2 regions of the Shewanella sp. Pdp11 genome follow, and region 1 is predicted to be linked to the other one. Evidence: predicted binding sites of a transcription regulator. Region 1 holds the regulator's gene; the other holds the start of a gene.
What was found. Region 1 encodes FliA, which starts transcription of late flagellar genes. Its sites were predicted from a motif close to CTAAAGNTNNNNNNNNNNNNGCCGATA; they were not measured.
Positions count from the first base shown of each region.

Region 2: AYJ58_RS20265 (cytoplasmic protein) is a predicted target of FliA. The motif match lies at 2,854-2,880, and genes of this name have one in related genera.

Region 1 covers NZ_CP015194.1:3,896,457-3,907,352, reverse strand. The annotation lists gene flhA (flagellar biosynthesis protein FlhA) at 69-2,168, shown strand; gene flhF (flagellar biosynthesis protein FlhF) at 2,180-3,562, shown strand; gene AYJ58_RS17270 (MinD/ParA family protein) at 3,567-4,448, shown strand; gene AYJ58_RS17265 (RNA polymerase sigma factor FliA) at 4,441-5,154, shown strand; gene cheY (chemotaxis response regulator CheY) at 5,202-5,585, shown strand; gene AYJ58_RS17255 (protein phosphatase CheZ) at 5,599-6,336, shown strand; gene AYJ58_RS17250 (chemotaxis protein CheA) at 6,352-8,583, shown strand; gene AYJ58_RS17245 (protein-glutamate methylesterase/protein-glutamine glutaminase) at 8,604-9,731, shown strand; gene AYJ58_RS17240 (membrane anchored protein in chemotaxis locus) at 9,745-10,284, shown strand; gene AYJ58_RS17235 (ParA family protein) at 10,351-10,896, shown strand, end outside.
Region 2 covers NZ_CP015194.1:4,609,602-4,620,497, reverse strand. The annotation lists gene fccA (fumarate reductase flavoprotein subunit FccA) at 1-750, opposite strand, end outside; gene AYJ58_RS20280 (hypothetical protein) at 1,249-1,659, shown strand; gene AYJ58_RS20275 (class I SAM-dependent methyltransferase) at 1,665-2,234, shown strand; gene AYJ58_RS20270 (hypothetical protein) at 2,265-2,555, shown strand; gene AYJ58_RS20265 (cytoplasmic protein) at 2,638-2,823, opposite strand; gene AYJ58_RS20260 (alpha/beta hydrolase family protein) at 2,997-4,973, opposite strand; gene AYJ58_RS20255 (TonB-dependent receptor domain-containing protein) at 5,304-8,081, shown strand; gene AYJ58_RS20250 (cytochrome C biosynthesis protein) at 8,138-9,568, opposite strand; gene AYJ58_RS20245 (organic hydroperoxide resistance protein) at 9,842-10,267, opposite strand; gene ohrR (hydroperoxide resistance transcriptional regulator OhrR) at 10,406-10,896, shown strand, end outside.

The DNA.
Region 1 (10,896 bases):
GCGCCAATAAGCTATTGGCCTACTTTTTGCTTTTATGCTGCCATACGTCAAAGTTTAGGTAATTATGAATGGATGTTAGAGCGACCTTAGGTCAGGTAAAACAAATGCGCTTGAGTACGTTTAAAGGTATAGGCACTCCTATACTCGTACTCGCAGCATTGGCCATGATAGTTTTACCTATCCCTCCATTCTTACTAGACATACTTTTTTCATTCAACATAGCTTTAGCGCTCATCGTATTATTAGTCGCTATTTATACCGATAGACCGTTGGATTTTGCCGCTTTCCCGAGCGTCTTGTTAGTGGCGACTCTACTTCGCCTTGCTCTGAACGTCGCTTCAACTCGTGTGGTTTTACTCGAGGGCCATAATGGTGGCGATGCGGCAGGTAAGGTGATTGAAGCCTTCGGTTCAGTGGTGATTGGCGGTAACTATGCCGTTGGCTTGGTTGTCTTTATCATTTTGATTATTATCAACTTTGCGGTAGTGACTAAAGGTGCTGGTCGTATCGCTGAAGTGAGCGCCCGCTTTACCTTAGATGCTATGCCTGGCAAGCAAATGGCAATTGATGCCGACCTAAATGCTGGTACTTTGAATCAAGAACAAGCAAGATTACGTCGAGCAGAAGTGACACGTGAAGCGGATTTCTATGGTGCGATGGACGGTGCTTCAAAGTTCGTAAAAGGTGATGCTATTGCGGGTATCATGATTTTAGTGATCAACATCTTAGGTGGTTTCATCATAGGTATTGTTCAACATGGCTTAAGTTTCTCAGAAGCGGTTGAAATTTATACCTTGCTGACTATCGGTGATGGTCTGGTGGCGCAGATCCCTGGGTTGTTATTGTCAATCGCAGCAGCATTGATGGTGACCCGTCAAAATGAATCCGGTGATATGGGCCAAATGATGATGAGTCAGATGTTTGACAGTCATAAGTCATTGGGTATCGCTGCTGGAGTCCTATTTATCATGGGAATCGTTCCTGGCATGCCGCATATGGCGTTCTTAAGTTTTGCTTTTATGACGGCAGGAGCCGCCTATTTTGTCTATAAACGTAATGAATCAAAACGCATTAAAGCCCTAGAACTTGTTAAGTCTGGTCCTGTAGAGAGGCAAGATAAAGAGCCTAAAGAGTTGGGCTGGGATGATGTGCATCATGTTGATACTATTGGGCTTGAGGTGGGATATCGTCTAATTCCGCTGGTCGATAAAGGTCAAGGTGGCGAGTTATTAAGCCGTATCAAAGGCGTACGTAAAAAGTTATCCCAAGAACTGGGCTTCTTAGTGCCAGCAGTGCATATTCGCGATAACTTAGATTTGTCGCCTAATGCCTATCGCATTTCATTAATGGGCGTAGTTGTTGGTGAGGCGGATATTCGACACGACTGCGAATTGGCGATTAACCCTGGCCAAGTCTATGGCAAGCTCGATGGTATTGAAACGCGTGACCCAGCTTTTGGTCTTGAAGCGGTATGGATTGCCCCTGAATTACGTGAGCATGCCCAAACATTAGGGTATACGGTTGTTGATGCCGCTACGGTTGTAGCAACCCATATTAGCCAATTGCTGACCAATAATGCAGCTAAGTTGTTAGGTTACGAAGAAGTGCAACAACTGATGGATATGCTTGCGAAACACTCGCCTAAACTGGTGGATGGCTTTATTCCTGATGTCATGCCACTCGGACATGTCGTAAAAGTGATGCAGAACCTGTTAAATGAAGGGGTTTCAGTCAGAGACTTGCGTACAATAGTGCAAACTTTGTTAGAATACGGCACTAAGAGTAATGACACTGAAGTTTTGACCGCTGCAGTACGTATCGCATTGAAACGTATGATAGTCCAAGAGATCTCTGGTCCAGAGTTAGAAATCCCCGTCATTACATTGGCACCAGAGTTGGAACAGATGTTGCATCAATCAATGCAAGCAACCGGTGGTGATGGTCCAAATATTGAACCCGGTCTTGCAGAACGCATGCAGCAGTCCCTTGCCGATGCGGCTCAGAAGCAAGAAATGGTCGGACAACCCGCCATATTGTTGACGTCAGGTATGTTACGCGCGACGCTGTCACGCTTTGTTAAACATACTATTCCTAATCTCAGAGTCATTTCGTATCAAGAAATACCTGATGAGAAGCAAATACGTATCGTATCTGCAGTCGGCCAGTAGAGGACGCATAAGTGAAGATTAAACGATTTTTTGCCAAAGACATGCGCGCCGCACTGGCCCAAGTGAAAGAAACACTCGGCTCAGATGCCGTCATTATGTCAAATAAGAAAGTGAATGGTGGCATCGAAATTGTCGCCGCCGTTGACTATGATGAGCCTAAAGCAAAAACCGCAGCTACTGCGCCAGCGCCAACCTTTATGGACGTGAGTGACGACCTCGTATCCCTAGGGGCTAAGCAGCCTATACGAGTTGAAACCCGTGCAAAGCCTGCGGCACCTGCTGACTCATTACAAGCCTTGTTAGAGAAGCAGCAAAGTCGTTTGAATCAACAGATGTCGCATCAGCAAGTTGATGCAGATTTACCTGCATGGGCTAAGGGCTTACAAGCGCCGGCTGCTGCCAAAGTAGAGCGTCGCGAAGCGCCTGCTGCTTTTGATAAGAAGCCACAAACATCACAGAAACAAAATGCCGATATTGAGGCAATGCGTGATGAGCTAGCTTCATTGCGTAATTTGTTAACACATCAAGTGTCCTCTTTGATGACAGAACATAAAAAACGTATCGACCCTGTCGGAGCTATGCTCGAAGCCAAGTTACTTGAGGCAGAATTTTCCCCTGCGGTTGCCAATAAATTAGCGGCGCTGAGCCAACATTATACGCCTGCAGAATTAGTCAGAGCTTTACCTCAAAGTCTAGCTAACTTGCTTGATAATCAAGGTGACGACATTGTTAAGCAGGGCGGTGTGGTGGCCTTAGTTGGCCCAACCGGTGTCGGCAAAACCACGTCATTAGCTAAACTTGCGGCCCGTTTTGCCGCTCATCATGGTGCAGAGCATGTTGCTTTGATAACGACAGACCATTATCGCATCGGAGCCTATGAGCAATTAGCAACCTATGGCAAAATAATGGGCTGCCCTGTAAAGCAAGCTCATGATCTGAATGAATTAGAGCAAATTCTTTATCAGTTTAGAAATCGCAAGCTAGTATTGATAGATACGGCTGGCATGGGACAGCGAGATATGCGTCTTTACCAGCAACTTGATAATTTAACTGCAAATAGCAGGATACCTATCCGCAGTTATCTGGTACTGTCTGCGACAGGACAGCGCCGTGTATTGCAAGATGCAGTCAATCATTTTAAACGCATTCCCCTATCTGGTGTCGTTCTTACAAAACTCGATGAATCTGTGTCGTTAGCAGGGGCATTAAGTGTGTTGATCCAAAACGGATTACCATTAAGTTATGTTACTGATGGACAAAGAGTTCCTGAAGATATGAAAGTTGCGGATACCTTAGATTTAGCCCAACAGGCACTCGCAGCGTTAGATAGTACAGAACAACAATCATTACAAGACACAGCGTGGTCAGATAATATGGCCTGTGCATTTGAGTAGATTTATGACCCTGGATCAAGCAAGTGGTTTACGTATGATGAATCAACCCTATAACGAAAAAGTGAAAGTAATCGCGGTCACAGGTGGTAAAGGTGGCGTTGGCAAAACCAGCGTTTCCATTAATACAGCTGTGGCATTAGCCGAAAAAGGCAAGCGTGTCTTGGTACTTGATGCTGACCTTGGCTTAGCAAACGTCGATGTCATGCTGGGTATTCGTGCCGAGCGTAACCTCTCCCATGTTCTCTCTGGTGATGCAGAGCTTGACGATATTATCGTTCGCGGCCCTAAGGGAATTGGCATAGTGCCAGCCACTTCAGGGACGCAAGGTATGGTGGAATTAAGCCCAGCGCAGCATGCAGGGTTAATTCGCGCTTTCAGTGAGATGCGGACTCAGTTTGATATTCTAGTCGTAGATACTGCTGCTGGGATTTCAGATATGGTGCTCAGTTTCTCACGTGCATCGCAGGATGTGCTGGTCGTTGTTTGTGATGAACCCACATCGATAACTGATGCCTACGCCCTGATAAAAATCCTCAGCCGTGAGCATGGCGTGTTCCGTTTTAAAATAGTTGCCAATATGGTGCGTAGTTTACGCGAAGGTATGGAATTATTTGCTAAACTCAGTAAAGTGACCGACAGATTTTTAGATGTCGCCCTTGAATTAGTTGCAACTATTCCATTTGACGAAAACTTACGTAAATCAGTTCGTAAGCAAAAACTGGTAGTTGAAGCTTATCCTAAATCACCAGCGGCGATTGCGTATCAAGGATTGGCAAATAAAATTCTGAGCTGGCCTGTACCGCAGCAACCTGGTGGGCATTTGGAGTTTTTCGTTGAGCGTTTAGTGCAACGACCAGATTTTCAAGAGGAAAAAACGAGTGAATAAAGCCGCTGCGTATACTTGTTTAGACAATAAATCGTCGATCGTTGAACAGTATGCTCCGTTGGTGAAAAGAATTGCGCATCATTTACTCGCCAGACTACCTGCCTCAGTGCAGCTAGATGATTTACTCCAAGCTGGGATGATGGGGTTATTAGAAGCATCATCCAAGTTTGATGGTGGCAAGGGGGCGAAATTTGAAACCTTCGCCGGCATACGTATACGAGGGGCGATGTTAGATGAAATTCGCCGTGGTGATTGGGTGCCTCGTTCCGTTCATCGTAATAACCGCAAGGTTGCACATGCTATTGATGAGTTAGAGCAAGAACTGGGCCGTGATGCACGCGACACAGAAATTGCAGAAAAACTTGATATGACGCTCGATGAGTACCATCATATTCTTAACGATGTTTCTGTCGGAAAAATCATAGGGATAGAAGACTTAGGCGTATCTCAGGATATACTTACAGTGAGTGATCGGTCCGATGATGACTCATTTGAAGCATTAGCTGAGAACCAATTTCATTCTGCGCTGGTTGAGGCAATTAAATTATTGCCTGAAAGAGATGCATTAGTGTTATCCCTGTACTACGATGAAGCATTGAATTTAAAAGAGATTGGCGCCATTCTTGAGGTCAGTGAATCGCGTGTTAGCCAGATATTAAGTCAGGCAATGTTGCGATTGAAAGCTAAACTCAAGCACTGGACATAAGTATAATTATTAATCGAGCACAGAATGTCAGCTCACCGGAGGAAACCTTGGACAAGAATATGAAGATTCTCATTGTTGACGATTTTTCGACAATGAGGCGTATCATCAAGAACTTGTTGCGAGACTTGGGGTTTAACAATACCCAAGAAGCAGACGATGGCTCAACAGCCCTGCCGATGTTGCAAAAGGGGGATTTTGATTTTGTTGTTACAGATTGGAATATGCCCGGTATGCAAGGCATCGATCTGTTAAAAGCAATTCGCGCAGATGATTCGCTAAAGCATTTACCCGTATTAATGGTGACAGCTGAAGCAAAACGTGAACAGATTATCGCTGCCGCTCAAGCGGGAGTGAATGGATATGTGGTTAAGCCTTTTACCGCTGCAACGCTGAAAGAGAAGCTAGATAAAATATTCGAACGACTCGCTTGAGCAAGGATGAGCTATGAAGTCACAAACATCAGGGCTCATCACGCTCGAACAAGCTCAGCACTTGGTTGAATTATTAAGTGTCGGTGAGCAACGTCAGGCAGATGATTTATTTCGGGAGCTTGCTGCTCCACTGCAACGAGAATTATTTGAAGAGGTAGGGAAATTAACTCGGCAACTTCATAGCGCTTTAATGGATTTTCAAGTTGATAATCGTCTAGCTGAATTAGCCAATACAGAAATTCCCGATGCCAAACAACGTTTAAATTACGTTATTGACATGACTGAACAAGCGGCAAATAAAACCATGGATGCGGTAGAAGAATGTTTACCTTTGGCCAATGCCGTAACGGTAAATATTCAAAAAGTCATGCCATCTTGGGACAAATTAATGCGCCGAGAAATAGAACTCAGCGAGTTTAAGGTTCTTTGCCACGATGTCCAAGATCTTATGTCCCGTAGTTCAAATGACTCGACTCGACTGCGTGAATTGTTAAATCAAATATTGATGGCGCAAGATTTTCAAGACTTAACAGGACAAATGATACGTCGTGTTATTGATCTGGTTATGGAAGTAGAAAGTAATCTGGTTTCTATGCTGACGGTATTTGGTGAGCAGCCTATGATTGAAAGTCAGATTGCTCAGAAAAATAATATTGAAGCGGAAGGGCCGATAATGAATGCCGAGCTTCGTCAAGATGTAGTAACGGGTCAAGACGAAGTGGATGATCTTCTATCGAGTCTGGGTTTCTAACTGGGAGTCAATTTGATGGCCTTTGATGTAGATGAAGAGATACTCCAGGACTTTTTAATCGAAGCCGGTGAAATTTTAGAGCTTCTGCAAGAGCAACTCGTTGCGCTTGAAAATAATCCTGATGACACTAACTTGCTAAACGCCATTTTTAGAGGGTTCCACACCGTTAAAGGTGGCGCAGGCTTTCTTAGCTTAACTCCCATGGTCGATGTGTGTCATGAGGCTGAAAATACCTTCGATCTATTACGGACAGGCAAACGTAGCGTCAATGCAGAGCTGATGGATATTATTTTGCAGGCTGTTGATGCAATTAATACCATGTTTGCTCAAACGCAGCAGGGCGAGCAGCAAGATCCTGCCGATTCGGGTTTGTTGGCTAGACTTAAAATGCTGAGTTCAGGTGCGCCATTGCCATCTGAAGTTGCGTCTGCAGAGGTGGTCGAAATTGTCGAACCTGAGCCTGTCGTTGAAACCATTGTTGAAACACCCGTCCCACAAGACATCCCTATAGAGATAAGTCATAGCTCATCTTCAAGTATTGATGATATCAACGACGCTGAATTTGAAGCTTTGTTAGATGCGCTTCATGGCTCAGGAAAAGGTCCTGCGGCGGCTACCGCCGTGGTCTCTGAACCTGTCGTCGCTAAGCCTGCGGCACAGGTTAAAGCGTCTCCTGCATCGGGCGATGATATCACTGATGACGAGTTTGAAGCATTGCTTGATGAACTTCATGGTTCAGGCAAGTTTAAAGCTGAGGCAGAAGTGCCGGCTAAACCAAAGGTTATTGCCGCACCTGCGCCTCAACCTATAGTCGATGCCGATGAAATTACTGATGATGAGTTTGAAAGATTACTTGATGAACTCCATGGTAAAGGCGGAGCACCTGCGAAAGCTGACGTAAAAGCGTCGCCAGTCACGCCAGCTGTGACAGCTGCACCTAAAGCCGCTGTGACTCCTGAGCCTGCGAAAGTTGCAGCGCCAGCCCCCGTTGTTGCCGCAAAACCGAAAGTAGACATCGCGGTTGTAGAGAAAGCGCCTGCTAAAGCAAGTTCAGCAAATGTGCCTCAAGGTGAAACCACGGTTCGTGTTGATACTGCACGACTCGACCAAATAATGAATATGGTCGGTGAGTTAGTGTTAGTGCGTAATCGATTAGTGAGCTTAGGCATCAGTCGTGATGATGAGGAAATGTCTAAAGCCCTTGCGAATTTAGATCTCGTGACAGCCGATTTACAGGGCGCTGTGATGAAAACCCGTATGCAACCGATCAAAAAAGTATTTGGTCGGTTCCCTCGGGTAGTCCGTGATCTTGCGCGTACACTCAATAAAGAAATTGATTTGATTATGGTCGGTGAAGAAACTGACCTAGATAAAAACTTAGTTGAAGCGCTTGCCGATCCACTCGTCCACTTAGTGCGTAACTCGGTAGATCACGGTATTGAAATGCCAAATGAGCGCGAAGCCAGTGGCAAGCCGAGAACGGGTACAATTACCTTATCTGCAAGTCAGGAAGGTGACCATATACTGCTGAAAATTGAAGACGATGGCGCAGGTATGGACCCTGAAAAACTGAAAAAAATCGCGATAACACGTGGTGTACTTGATGAAGATTCAGCTTCGCGGATGACTGACAGCGAAGCTTATAATTTAATTTTTGCGCCAGGTTTTTCAACTAAAGTCGAAATTTCAGATATTTCTGGTCGTGGCGTTGGGATGGACGTGGTAAAAACCCGTATCACTCAACTTAACGGCACAGTGCATATTGATTCTATGAAAGGTAAGGGCACGATACTTGAGATTAAAGTACCGTTAACGTTAGCAATTATGCCGACCTTAATGGTCGATGTCGCTAAACAAGTGTTTGCATTACCTTTGTCTAGTGTGAATGAGATATTCCATCTTGATCTCACTAAGACCAATATTGTTGATGGACAACTCACTGTCATAGTGCGTAACAAGGCTGTACCTCTGTTTTATTTGGAGCACTGGCTACATAGAAATAAAACGACCTTTAGACATGGCGATAAAAAGCATGGTCATGTAGTGATCGTGCAATTAGGTATGATGCAAATTGGTTTTGTTGTGGATGCCTTAATAGGTCAAGAAGAGGTAGTGATTAAACCCCTTGGCGCTATGTTACATGGCACTCCTGGGATGGCTGGCGCGACGATTACATCGGATGGTGGTATCGCACTGATTTTAGATGTCCCTGGATTGTTAAAGCATTATGCGAAAAGTAAGAATTAGTTTCCAAGCTAAGGAATGGAATGGCCATTAAAGTATTAGTCGTTGATGACTCAAGTTTTTTCAGACGACGTGTTAGTGAAATAGTCAATCAAGATCCTGAACTGGAAGTTATCGCGACGGCCTCAAATGGGGCCGAAGCGGTGAAGATGGCTGCTGAGCTTAATCCTCAAGTTATCACTATGGATATTGAGATGCCCGTGATGGATGGTATTACTGCCGTCCGTGAAATCATGGCTAAATGTCCGACGCCGATCTTGATGTTTTCTTCTTTAACCCATGATGGCGCTAAAGCTACGCTAGATGCTTTAGATGCTGGTGCGTTAGATTTTCTACCTAAACGTTTTGAAGACATTGCTACCAATAAAGATGATGCTATTTTATTGTTGCAGCAGAGAGTGAAGGCATTGGGACGCCGCAGAATGTTTCGTCCTATTGCACGTCCTGTCGTCACTTCAACACCTAGCGTGCGCCCAACCAGTAGCGTTTTAGGGACAACGAGTATAGCGTCGCATACTCCAGCCACGGCTCCTGTGAGGACCTCAACAGCAGCGTCGATTCGTGCAAGTGGTAAGCAGTATAAAATACTGCTGATCGGCACATCTACTGGTGGTCCAGTTGCCTTGCAAAAAATTCTTACCCAATTCCCGGCAAACTATCCGCATCCGATTTTATTAATCCAGCATATGCCAGCAGCTTTTACGCCAGCATTTGCAAGTCGTTTGAATGGTTTATGTAAGATTGAAGTAAAAGAAGCCGCGAATGGCGATCTTCTTAGACCTGGCTGTGCGTATTTAGCGCCAGGCGGAATGCAAATGATGGTTGAACGTACTGGCGCAAGTGGCCGATTAAAGGTCATTGCTGGCAGTGCAGACATGAACTATAAGCCTTGCGTTGATATCACCTTTGCTTCTGCATCCAAAGCCTTTAGCGGTGACGTCCTTGCCGTTGTGCTAACTGGTATGGGCGCGGATGGCAGAGAAGGTGCCCGCATGTTGAAAGCAGTCGGTGCGACCATTTGGGCGCAGGATGAAGCCAGTTGTGTGGTTTATGGCATGCCGCAGGCTGTCGCTAGTGCTGGTATTGCCACTCAGTCGATTGCGTTAGACAACATGGCTGAATGCATTTTAAAAGAGTCTGTTCGTGTCTAAGAGTCTGCATCCGATGAGCACGAATAGTGTGCTCATCATTTTGCTGATGGCGATTGCTATTTTATGTCTTGGCGCCTTGAGTCTCGATTATCGGCATAAAAATAGTTTGTTGAGAGAAGAGATAAAACGTTTGGAATCGACTCAGGTACTGTTAATGGTCCCTGACGAACAAGCTGAAGCAATTGCTGCTTGGTTAGCGTCTCATCCTGATCAAACTAAAGCTATGCTGCAATTGGCTACTCCTGGTGAACAAAAGGCTGTGACAATTGGTCCTGAATCTACCCAGATTAGTGTTCCGCCTTTGCTGAATAAGCAGAATTCTGGGGTGGATACGACGAAGGATAACGCGAATCAGCAACCTTTAGTTCCTACGCTGCTCCAGACGCCAAAAAAGGATGTCGAGACTGCGACTTCGCCTATTGAATCTAATCAGTCAATTGAACCGAAAAATGCACAGATGCTGCCAGTGGTGATTTCTGAAAATGCCGATGGAGTTAAAGTGATTAGTTTACCCAATGGTGGTATCCGAGTTACGACGAGAGAAGAGCAATAACCTTTGGAATGCGTGTTAAATATTCTCATTTATTAGCATTGAATCAATTTATGTGGGGGTCACTTCTTGAAAGTCTGGACCATAGCGAATCAAAAAGGTGGTGTAGGCAAAACCACGACGGTTGCGAGTTTAGCGGGAACCTTAGCTAAGCGTGGCAAGCGTGTGCTTATGATTGACACCGATCCACACGCTTCGCTAGGTTATTATTTAGGCATTGATTCTGAAGAGGTTCCTGGCTCTTTATTTGATGTGTTTCTGGCCCATAAAAGCCTCTCCAAAGAACTCGTTTTATCCCATGTCGTACCAACCTTAGTCGATGGTCTCGACTTGTTGCCGGCCACTATGGCATTGGCAACATTAGACCGAGCCTTAGGTCATCAAGAGGGGATGGGGCTAGTTTTACGTAATTTATTAGCGTTAGTTGCTGATGAATATGATGTGGCTATCGTTGATTGTCCACCCGTACTTGGTGTTTTAATGGTCAATGCCCTTGCGGCAAGTCAGCATATTATTATTCCCGTGCAGACTGAGTTTCTTGCCATTAAAGGGCTAGAGCGGATGATAAAAACGATGGAGTTGATGGGGCGATCTAAAAAGACGCGTTACAGCTAT
Region 2 (10,896 bases), 710 kb from region 1:
CATAGAGGTTAACCAATCGATAGAGTCAGATGAGTTATTTGCAAGCACTTTCACTAATTCAGGATCGTTAATGTTACGGCCACCTTTCATGGTGTCGTCGATCATGATTTGTTTCTTATCTTCAATACCTAACTTAGTTTGCGCCTTCGTTTCGGCAGCGTTCATACCGCCAGCGGCCAACTTAGTGTTACCACCTGGGACAGGTTCTTTTTCGAGCAGAATCACTTTCGCGCCAGCATCACGGGCAGAGACGGCAGCAGCAAGGCCTGCACCACCTGAACCGATAACAACCACATCAGTGGTTTCTTTTACGCCAGCAGCAATGGCTTTATCCTGTGCCGCTTTGTCTGCATCAACAGGAACAAACTTACGTTCCCATTTACCGCCGTAAGGCATATCGAAGCCGAAGCTGTGGCAAGCATCGCAATAAGCGACTGATTTCTCATGGCCTTTATGGCAGCTTGTACAAGCAATTTCGCCAATCAAGTGAGATTTATGGGGTGAGACTTTGTCTTTAGGTGCGGCGGCGGCCAGTTCTTTTAAATCGCCGTGGCAGCTAACGCATTGGGCATTTTCATGGCTAAGGTTGTCATCGCTGACGCCACCTTTGTCTGAGACGTGGCAGCTGTCGCAGCTACCCATTTCACCGTGAAAATCGGCTAGCACTTCTGGTGCAGCATAGGCAGTTCCTGCCATTGCGCCAGAGATCAGCATGGCTAGTGCTGTTTTTTGAATCTTTCTTGTGAACATGATAGTTCCTCCGCCGTACATTCATCTACTTAATAAGGGTTATTCATCATGGCGTGATATTTATTTTTTACGTCATTCACGCACTGTTAGAGCATTCTCCAGTTGCAAATTTATCACTATCTAAAGAGGTATATGTGTGCACAAGTCACATAACCTTTGTTACAGCGGAAATAACATATTTAAAATGTGCAATAGGGCAGGAAATATTAATGAAGGTGAGGCTAATCACCGATTGAATACGGTATAACTTGCGCGGGTTAACATGTTGAATGGATTGGTTTTAACTTTTCAAAATAAAAATGATAATAATTATTGGTTTTGTGATGTGATTTATCTATTTGTATTTAATAGATATTATAATGTGACTTAGCACTTTGAGTATGTCACTTAATTATTTTTGAGTATTCTATAAATAATGTTAATTATCCAGCTCTTATTGTATAGAATTGCATTATTAGTTTGACCAGATGTTACGCAGTTGATTATTAAGGGGATGTAATGCGCAAACAAGGCATATCAGAAAAACGTTTTTGGGTTCAACGTTTGAGTAAAACCAGTTTAAGGGCATTGCATATTTTAGGGATCGTCGGTGTCGGTGGTGGCATTTTATTAAGCGTAGATAAAACGCAATGGCTGAATTATTGGTATCTCGCTATGACGACGGGCTGCATATTAATGTTGTGGGAAATTGTGCGTGATTGGCGTTGGTTAATTCAGCTTAAGGGTGTGTTAACCTTAGTGAAAGTAGGCTTACTTGGTTTGTTTGTCCCTTTGGCTAATTTCAAGCCTGAGCTGTTAATCGCGATCCTCTTTTTGTCCGTGATTGTGTCCCATGGTCCAGCAGGGCTCAGGCATTATTCTATTGTGCATCGTCGGCAAATTGACTCGAAAAAAGAAATTAAGGGCTAATTGATATGTCTGTAACCCATACGTCAACTTTAACGCCTGCCGCGTTAATCACAGAGTTCGCTTGGCCTAATCCATCTGTGTCTAACTTAGCCTTGAGTTGTTTCGATGGACTTAAGGTACTCGATCTCGCTTGCGGTTCTGGGCGTAATGGTTTGTGGTTTTTAGCGCGAGGGGCTGAAGTGACTTTTATCGATCGAGATTTGTCAGCCATGTCACACATTGATCAGGCTAATGCTTACAAATTACAAAGGGATTTAGAAGCTGAGGCAGGACCATTATTGCCGGTAGAAGAGTACGATATTGTCTTAGTATTTAATTATCTGCATCGCCCATTACTGCCACAAATTGCTAAGGCGGTTAAGAGCACAGGCCTTATCGTCTATGAAACCTTTACAACGCAACAGGCGCAGATAGGTAGGCCACGCAACCCAGATTTCTTACTTACTGAAAATGAACTCAAATCAGTGTTTGCTAACTGGCAATCTTTACATTACTTTGAAGGTCGATTATGTGATCCGCAGTCCACTCAAAGCAGTTATAAAGCCCAGTTGATTGCGCGAAAACCTACAACGTAAATTTATTGATTGAGACTCAGAGGTCGTAGGATGTTTCCCTATCCAGAGCAATATCGCATTGCAACGCCGCCGTTGACGACCGCCTTTATGGTGGCGTGGGCTTTATTCAGTCACAGCTTATTTTCCGATGCAAACCCTGTCGCACTCTATCCGCTGTTAGCGCTATTTCCTTTGGTGATTGGATTACACTTATATTTGATTTTGTTAGCAAAAGGAATAGGGAGACTCGATCAGTGTTTCTATGCCTTAGTGCATATCCCGCTAGCGTTCGTGGTGTGGACATTTACGATTATGCATGTGAATGGCAACGCTTTTTCTTAAATTCGCCTGACGTTTCCGTTACAGAAAATAAAAAGCGCCTTGATAATCAGAGGCGCTTTTTTAAATGCTGTATTGCTAACAATTAGGCCGTAGTGTTGATGTTGTGGCCTGCGTTACCTACAGGTTTTGGCGCCGCAGCTGCAATTAAATCTACCGCGATTTGACCTTCGGCTTTTTGCTGCTCTTTGGCTAACTGAGCAACCTTAACGCCAATTGCACCATTTTCTAGATTAGGTGCGATAGCTTGGGTATTCAGTGAAATTGACATAACTAACCTCGATTGTAAGCTGGATCCCTTTATCGGCAAACCCACGGTTAACTTTAGTCGTTACATATGAATTTGCCAATCCTACCGTACTATCTATTTTTGCATGTTAATTTTTAATACTTTAAATGATTTCAATATGTCGAGTTAGTTTGCGTAAACTTGCTAACATATTTTTAGTTTAAGTATTTTTTTAGAAAGTCAAGCATCTCAGTGTATAATTCTTTGCGGTTTTCTTCGTTATAGAATCCATGCCCTTCTGTTTTTTTCCATAACCATTTCGGTTCATTTCCTGTTTTTACTAGGGCATCTCGCATCACATGAGCGTTTTCATAATGTGCCTGCTCATCACGGCCGCCATGCACAATGAATACTCCGGCTTTAATTTTGCTTGCATTATAGGCGGGAGAATGTTTTTTCATTGTTTCTTCTGAACCACCAAAAGCTTGTTCCATATAGCGTTTACCCCAACCCAATCGTTCAGCAACATTGCCTTTATTGAACATGAGTGGTAGATCGTATACCCCAACATATCCAATTGCGCACTTATAAAGGTCGGGTTCTTTAACCACACCCATGAGAGCGGCATATCCGCCGTAACTTGATCCGGAGATACAAATTTTATCCTTATTAGCGAAGCCTTCTTTAATTGCCCATAGTGTTGCATCGGTCAGGTCATCTTGCATTGCACCACCCCATTGTCCATAACCACTATCTTCAAACTCACGTCCATATCCGCCAGAACCTCGAAAATTTACCTGAAGTACACTGTATCCTGCACTCGCATATACCTGTACTTCATCATCAAAAAACCAATAGTCACGAGGACCATGTGGGCCACCATGTGGATGGATAATTAAAGGCAAATTTTCAGCTTTGGCACCCAGTGGTATGGTTAAATAACCATGAATTGTTAAGCCATCACGAGTAACAAAATTTATCGGAGTTTTATGAGACATTTTTTGCTCATCTATCCAAGGGCGAGAGGCTGTGAGGAAAGACACTTTTTTAGTCTCTCTATCGTAAAGATAAAATTTACCTGGATTAACATCGGAGTAACTTTCAATCACCCAGCTTTTGTTATCAGCTGTCTTAGAGGTAATATGTAAATAATCATTTGGAAATGCTCGTTGTAGCCCGCGATACTCTTTGGCTAGTTCTGAATTTTCATCAAAAAATATAACTTCAGGTCTTCCATTATGAATAATGGCCCCTACCACTTCTTTTATACGTTTACCTGTTTCAGATGTATATACATTTATAAATGGTTGAGCATCAACTATATCATTTCGGTACATTAACTCTCGTTCACCTGTACTTAACTTGATTCTATATATGCCTAAAGTACTTTTCTCTATGTTATCAGAGGTAAATATGAACTGGTTATCTGCACTAAATCCAATAACATTACTGGACCCTGTCGAGCTGGTTCTAACCATATTTGACAACGATAAAGCTTTCCATGCATTTTGATCAACATTGCTTTCTCGAATATAGGTAATTATTTCTCCAGCACCCTCCGATTTTAACAGTCCTTTTCTTTCAGTTTTCATGGACTGGCTCACTCGCCATTGATCATTATTATCTAAAAAAATCGATGCATTTTCAAATTTAGCTTTTTCAATTAATTGACGTTTCCCAGTATAGATATTCACTTTATAAAGGTTAGAGTATTGTTTTTTTTCTAAATTAGACGATATCAAAATGTTATCGCGTTCATCCATTAGTAGGCTCTCAACCTGCGCACCTGAGTAATCTTTATTCCTCACTCCAAATAATTGTATTTTACTTGAACAGTCTGCATTGCCTGAAAATAGCTCACCAGTCAAAAATGGAGTCGCATACTGTCCTGATTGGGTTGAGATTGTCATTACTACTCGTTCTTCATTTGCCCACCAAAACTCCATGACTGACTCTTCTTCACCAAAAAAAAAGTTACAAACTACTTTTTGATTGCTTTTATTGATAATCGCTAATCTTTTATGATTTTTATACGGATAAGTCGCGGCTAAGAAATCACCTTTAGGAGATATTTTAATCGCATTAAACATACTGTGCTTGGCGAGATCGTGTGCGTTTGTCGCGGCTGATGCATTAAGCCCACTTCCTAATATTAAACCAAGAAAAATCAGTATTTTTGTCATGTTAGTCATATGGATCTCCATCGATAGAATCTATTTCTACTTACTTCGTTTGATAACTGGCAGTACTCTCGCGCAATTACATTGACAGACGAACAGAGCATTACTCATTAATCAGCTGTTTGAACTGTTACGTCTCAACAGCTTACTATAACTTCATTTGTTTTTTTTGCCTTAAAACACACTTAATGGCAACATATTTTAAACATTAAGTTCAAAATATTTACATCAGGTGGTCTTTGCTATACCTTACATATGATTGCAAGGAATATGCAATTTTCACATAAAATCATCCGTCTGGTAACATTTTTACGTGTTATTAACAGCCGTTTTGGAGAATGTATGTATAAGACAACACTGCTTTGTAAAGCAATACAACTAGGCCTATTTACCGCTTCGATTTCTATTGCCAGCCACGCGTGGGCTGCAGAAGAAAAAGATGCTCAAACCAAAAATGAGAAAATTGAGCGTGTAGAGGTTACTGGTAGTCGAATTAATAGAACTGATTTAGAAAATGCTCAGCCCGTTGTTGTGTTAACCGCTGAAGATATGAAAAATGAGGGTTTTACAACGGCGTTCGATGCAATCCAAAGTATTTCTCAAAATACAGGAACAGCACAGGGTAACGAGTGGGGGGCGCAAGGTGGTTTTACACCAAATGCTGATGTAATCAATTTACGTGGTTTTGGGCCTGGCTATACCCTTGTTCTTCTCAATGGTCGACGTATTGCTGAAAACCCTACGCCCTATAATGGGCAAAGTAATTTTGTGAATTTAAGTGGCATTCCATTTTCTGCGGTAGAGCGAATTGAAATTCTGACTCAAGGTGCATCAGCTATTTACGGTTCAGATGCTGTTGCTGGTGTTGTAAACATTATTTTGAAAAAGGATATAGATTCAACAACTGTGACTGCTATGTATGGTATTACACCAGAAGGTGGTGGTGCTCAAAATCGGTTTAGTCTTACCTCTGGCAGTACAGGGTCTGATTATTCAATTGGGGGAACCATTGAGTATTATAAACAAGATCCGATTTACTCTCATGAGCGGGATTATATGGATTCTGTTGATGATAACCCTGCCGGTGCGACTCCTCTTTCTCGAGGGATTTTATTGCTTGATAATTTTACTGGTAAGTATAGAGATCCTGGCGAACAAGGATGTGTAGATTCTGGTTCTGGATATGAATATGCGGATCGTAATGGTTTTGGTAAGTATTGTGGTGTTGATACTACAGGTGACAATACGATTCGAAATGAACGTGAAACCTTAACCGGTTATTTGTTTGGTACATACGACATCAACGATCATATGCAACTCTTTGCTGATACTATGTATTCAACAATAGATTCTGCAGTTTATGGTTCTCGTCACTTTTATAGTGAGAATTTGCTATTAAATACTCCTGATGGTTCTGGTAATTTCGGAGGAACCCGAGACTATGTATTGGCACAGAGGATTTTTAGTTTTGATGAGTTAGGCCAACGTAACACTCTATTTGATGAGCAGAGTTATAATGTCACTGTTGGTATTAAAGGTGATATTGATACAGCCTATAACTGGCAAGTGTATTACTCTGAGAGTCGTTATGATTACGAGAGTAGCCGAGATTGGATGAAGGAAGAAAAGGTCACCGAACTATTTCTAGGTGAAATAGATAATCCATATGGTCTTTATAATGGTGATGCTCCCGTAGGATTGTATGACAAAATTACACCAGAGATTCGGGACCAGTTACTTGGAACACAAGTTATTTTAGCTGATTCGTATGCTAGAACTTTATCTGCTGAAATTAATGGTGATTTATTCGAATTACCATCCGGTCCTATTGGATTTGCTGCTCTTATTGAATATAACAAGCAAGGCTATGATCTTAAACAGGATGACCGTACATTAAATACTGAAGGCAACGGATGGCAAGGCTTAACGGGTACGGAAGGTGGTGGCGATCGCAGTCGTTATGCTGCAGGTCTTGAGCTTCTGATCCCTGTGATTGAAGACTTAGATCTTGGTGTTGCAGCCCGCTACGATCAGTATGACGATGGCACTACCGAAGTTGGTGGTCGTTTAACCCCATCAATTACTATGACATATAAAGCTATGGATGAGTTAAAGTTCCGTGCAAACTGGGGGCAAAGCTTTAGAGCTCCAGATATGCACTATGTCTTTGCTGGTGATTCAGGCTACTTCACTACTGCGTATGACTATATTGATTGTCGTGTAAACGATCACGATGATGACCCTAATTTTGTACCGAGTCCAAGTGCTTGTGAAACGACATCTTTAAAAGGTAATCGTTCTGGTAGTAAAACGTTAGAAGAAGAGAAGGGAACAAACTGGGGCGTGGGGGTAATTGCTGAACCAGTGAAAGATCTTAGCTTAACTTTTGATTATTATAATATCAGTTTGAAAGATATTATTTCTGATGAAAGCGAACAAGATATATTAGATCTTGAATATGATTGTAAATATGGGCGAAATGGTAAAGACCCGTCTAGCAGTGAATGTACTAACAATGCAGCAAAAGTAGTTAGGGCTGCAGCGGGTGCTCCGAATGCTGGAGATATTGAAACTATTGTGGTTAATCCTGAAAACAAAGCACTCTATGAACAGAGTGGTTTAGATGCTAAGTTATTTTATACTTTAGATACTGAGTATGGAGACTTTGGCGTTCAATTAGGATGGACTCATATTTTAAGTACAAAATATCAAGTGGATTCTGCATCTTCTATTCAAGAGTTGCGTGATGATAAAGATAATTATGAGCCTAGATCTAAAACTAACTTAGTCTTGACTTGGCAATACCAAGACTGGTCCGTTGCTGTTCGTGGCGATAGAATTGGTGAAATTCCACTTTGGGAGCAACCTGCCGAAAACTACGATGATGAAACTGGCGATGTCATTAAAGTAGACCGTTTGAATCCTTACTACACGGTTAACATGAGTGTTGGCTATGATTTTACTGATAATTTGAAAGTATTAATTAGTGGTGAGAATATTTTCAATCAACGCCCTGAAGTAGATGTTACCCATGATGAATGGCCATTCTTTAACAGCTTCTCGTACCCTGGTGCCGCGATTGGCTCTGCTTATCGTGCAGAAATAAGTTATAAATTCTAAACAATAAAAAGTGATAGCACTTGTGCTATCACTTTTTTTAGAAGTATTTTTGTCTATCAGCTTTTGGTCATGAGGTATTTTCGACTTAGAACGATAATCGCTGTGGCAATGAGCGAGCCTAAAATCAATCCGAGTGCCAGGCTCACATTTTGCAGTGCTGTTGGGTCAATAACCAGTGCGATACCCATACCCAACATCATCACGCCTGACATAAGTTTCAGGGTTTGGCCTTCTTTTTCGGTTAACTTACGTTTGCCTAAGGTCGCACTGAAAACGATAACAATAATCGCCAGCGGGATCACATACACAATGTTATATAAAACCAGATACATATAGCGTTCAATGTCTGGCAGATTGTGCATAGATAGCACGCTGGTGTAGATCATCGGGAAGCCTGCGGTGCAGAGCAGTTCATAGGCGTTGGCGAGGACTGCTAGTACGGTAGAGCCAATAAGTAAGGCGCCTAAGCTACTTGAGTTAGACAGTTTCCCCATGCGCTTTATCAAACTCGTCCGATTTTCCGCCGACATCGACAGCGTCACTTCCCCCTTAGTAAAGAAGTAATCTTTAATGTTGATGACCCCTGCGATTAAGGCCAAACAACCCGCCGCTAAGATGATCATGCCACCATCACTGCCTGCGCCCAACAGCTGGAAGATATTCAACCATGCGGTCATAAACAGGAAATAGATAAAGCCTGAGAAGAACACGAAAATCCCGCCGACGAGCAACATGCGGCTGCGACTCTTGGCATTAACCATGATCGACAATAAAAACAGTAAAACGAAGAAGGCGCAGGGGTTAAAGGCATCCACGCCTGCGAGCACTAAGGTGAGCAGCGGCAAAGACATTGTCTCGGGAGTCACTACGCCTACTAAAGGTAATTCAACGGGTTGAACTTCTGGCTCTGCAACGGACTCCTTTAAGTTGGTGGCATCACAGGTGCCTTCGCCAGTATCTGTGCCACAAGTGCCAAAGAGCGGCGCATTGGTTTCTGTACTCGCGCTCGTACTGACAACGCCATTGGTGGGCATGTCCGCTTCGCTGAGTTGACCGCCAAGGGATAAATAACAATTCTTCAGTCGATTAACGAGAAACTCGCCCGTGACCGCTTCGCTCGAATAGCCCACAATGGCCTTTTCACAACTGGCCATATAGGGTACAGAACGTGCTTCTGTATTAGTTTTTGCGGCGATATTTTGCCAAATATCCTGCACACCTGGTGCGGACACCATATGAGATTCAAGTTCTATCCAAGGGTATTTTTGCGGCAATGAATCGATGAAAGGATGGGCCTCTGCACAGTGTGGGCAAGTTTTAGACCAGAAGAAATACAGCTTAATTTTGAGTTCACCCTGACCATTCATATAATGCCACGTTCGATCCGCTGAGCTTGCTGGTGTTGTCTCGGCCCAGCTAGGGATTGAAAAGGCAAAGAGGAATAATAGCGAGCAAAACAGAGATAATTTCGATAGATATTTTGTCATAGCGCCTCCCACAGAGAGTGGGTTTAAGTATCGTCAAACGGTTCGATTAGCTCTTACTCTACTTAAATCAATCATTTTGATTAAATTAGATATTAAGAAGTGTTAGTTAACTCGCGAATAACCATTTTTTGGGAACTGAAACCAGTTTATCTCCCTGTTAAATGGTGTGATGCACACCACTCTCAGCTTGAGTCGTTAATGGCTAATAAGAATAGAGCACCCGAGGGTGCTCTATTTCTGACGTTATCAACAAGTGTCTATGATGGATTATGGTTAGCCTAACGCAACACCATTTACGCTGAGTTTCACGTCGATATTATTGCGAGTGGCGTTAGAGTACGGACAAACTTGATGCGCGTGACGTACTAGCGCTTCTGCGGCTTCTTGCGGTAAATCTAAGCTGACTTCTAAGGCAACCGCTAATGCAAAACCGCCGGTATCATTGGCAGCTATGCCAACAACCGCACTGACTGGCGCTTGTGTAATATCCACTTTGCCGATTTTAGCGACATGCAAAACAGCGTTTGAGAAACAAGCTGCATAACCAGCGGCAAACAGTTGTTCTGGGTTAGTGGCAAGTCCGCTACCGCCCATGGCTTTTGGATAGGCTAACGCGACATCCAGTAAACCATCATCCGTGCTCACTTGACCTTGACGACCCGCTTTTGCTGTGGCGCGTGTTTCATAAAGTGTTTTCATAATATTGACCTTCTAAGATTAAGGATTAAGTAAATCGATTTTAATTGCGCGCAATTCAATTGTGATAAACTATAATTCGATCTTTGGTGTGAATGCAAGTATATTGTGCGCAATATATTTAATTTATCGGATCTTCCTATGGCAACAACTCAACCCAATACCCGACTAACGTCTGCCGAACAGGCCGAAAATGCTAGCGCTGATAATGCCTTATGTCTTGAAAATCAAGTGTGCTTCTCACTTTACAGCGCCGCGAATGCTATGGTGCGAGCCTATCGCCCATTGTTGGATAAATTGGATCTCACCTATCCGCAATACTTGGTCATGCTAGTGTTATGGGAAGAGCAGGGCATTAGTGTCAAAATCTTAGGCGATAAACTTTTCCTCGATTCAGGTACGTTAACGCCATTGCTAAAGCGGCTAGAATCTAAAGGATTAGTGACTCGTGGTCGTAGCGAACAGGATGAGCGCGTGAGAGTACTCGCCTTAACGCCAGCAGGGCTTGCCCTTAAAGCACAGGCCAGTGAAATCCCCCATTTAATGCGTTGCAAAGTCGGCGGCGAGGCGAGCGAGTTACAAGCCTTAAAGGCCATGTGCGATCAAGCACTTAAACAATTACATGCCAGTAT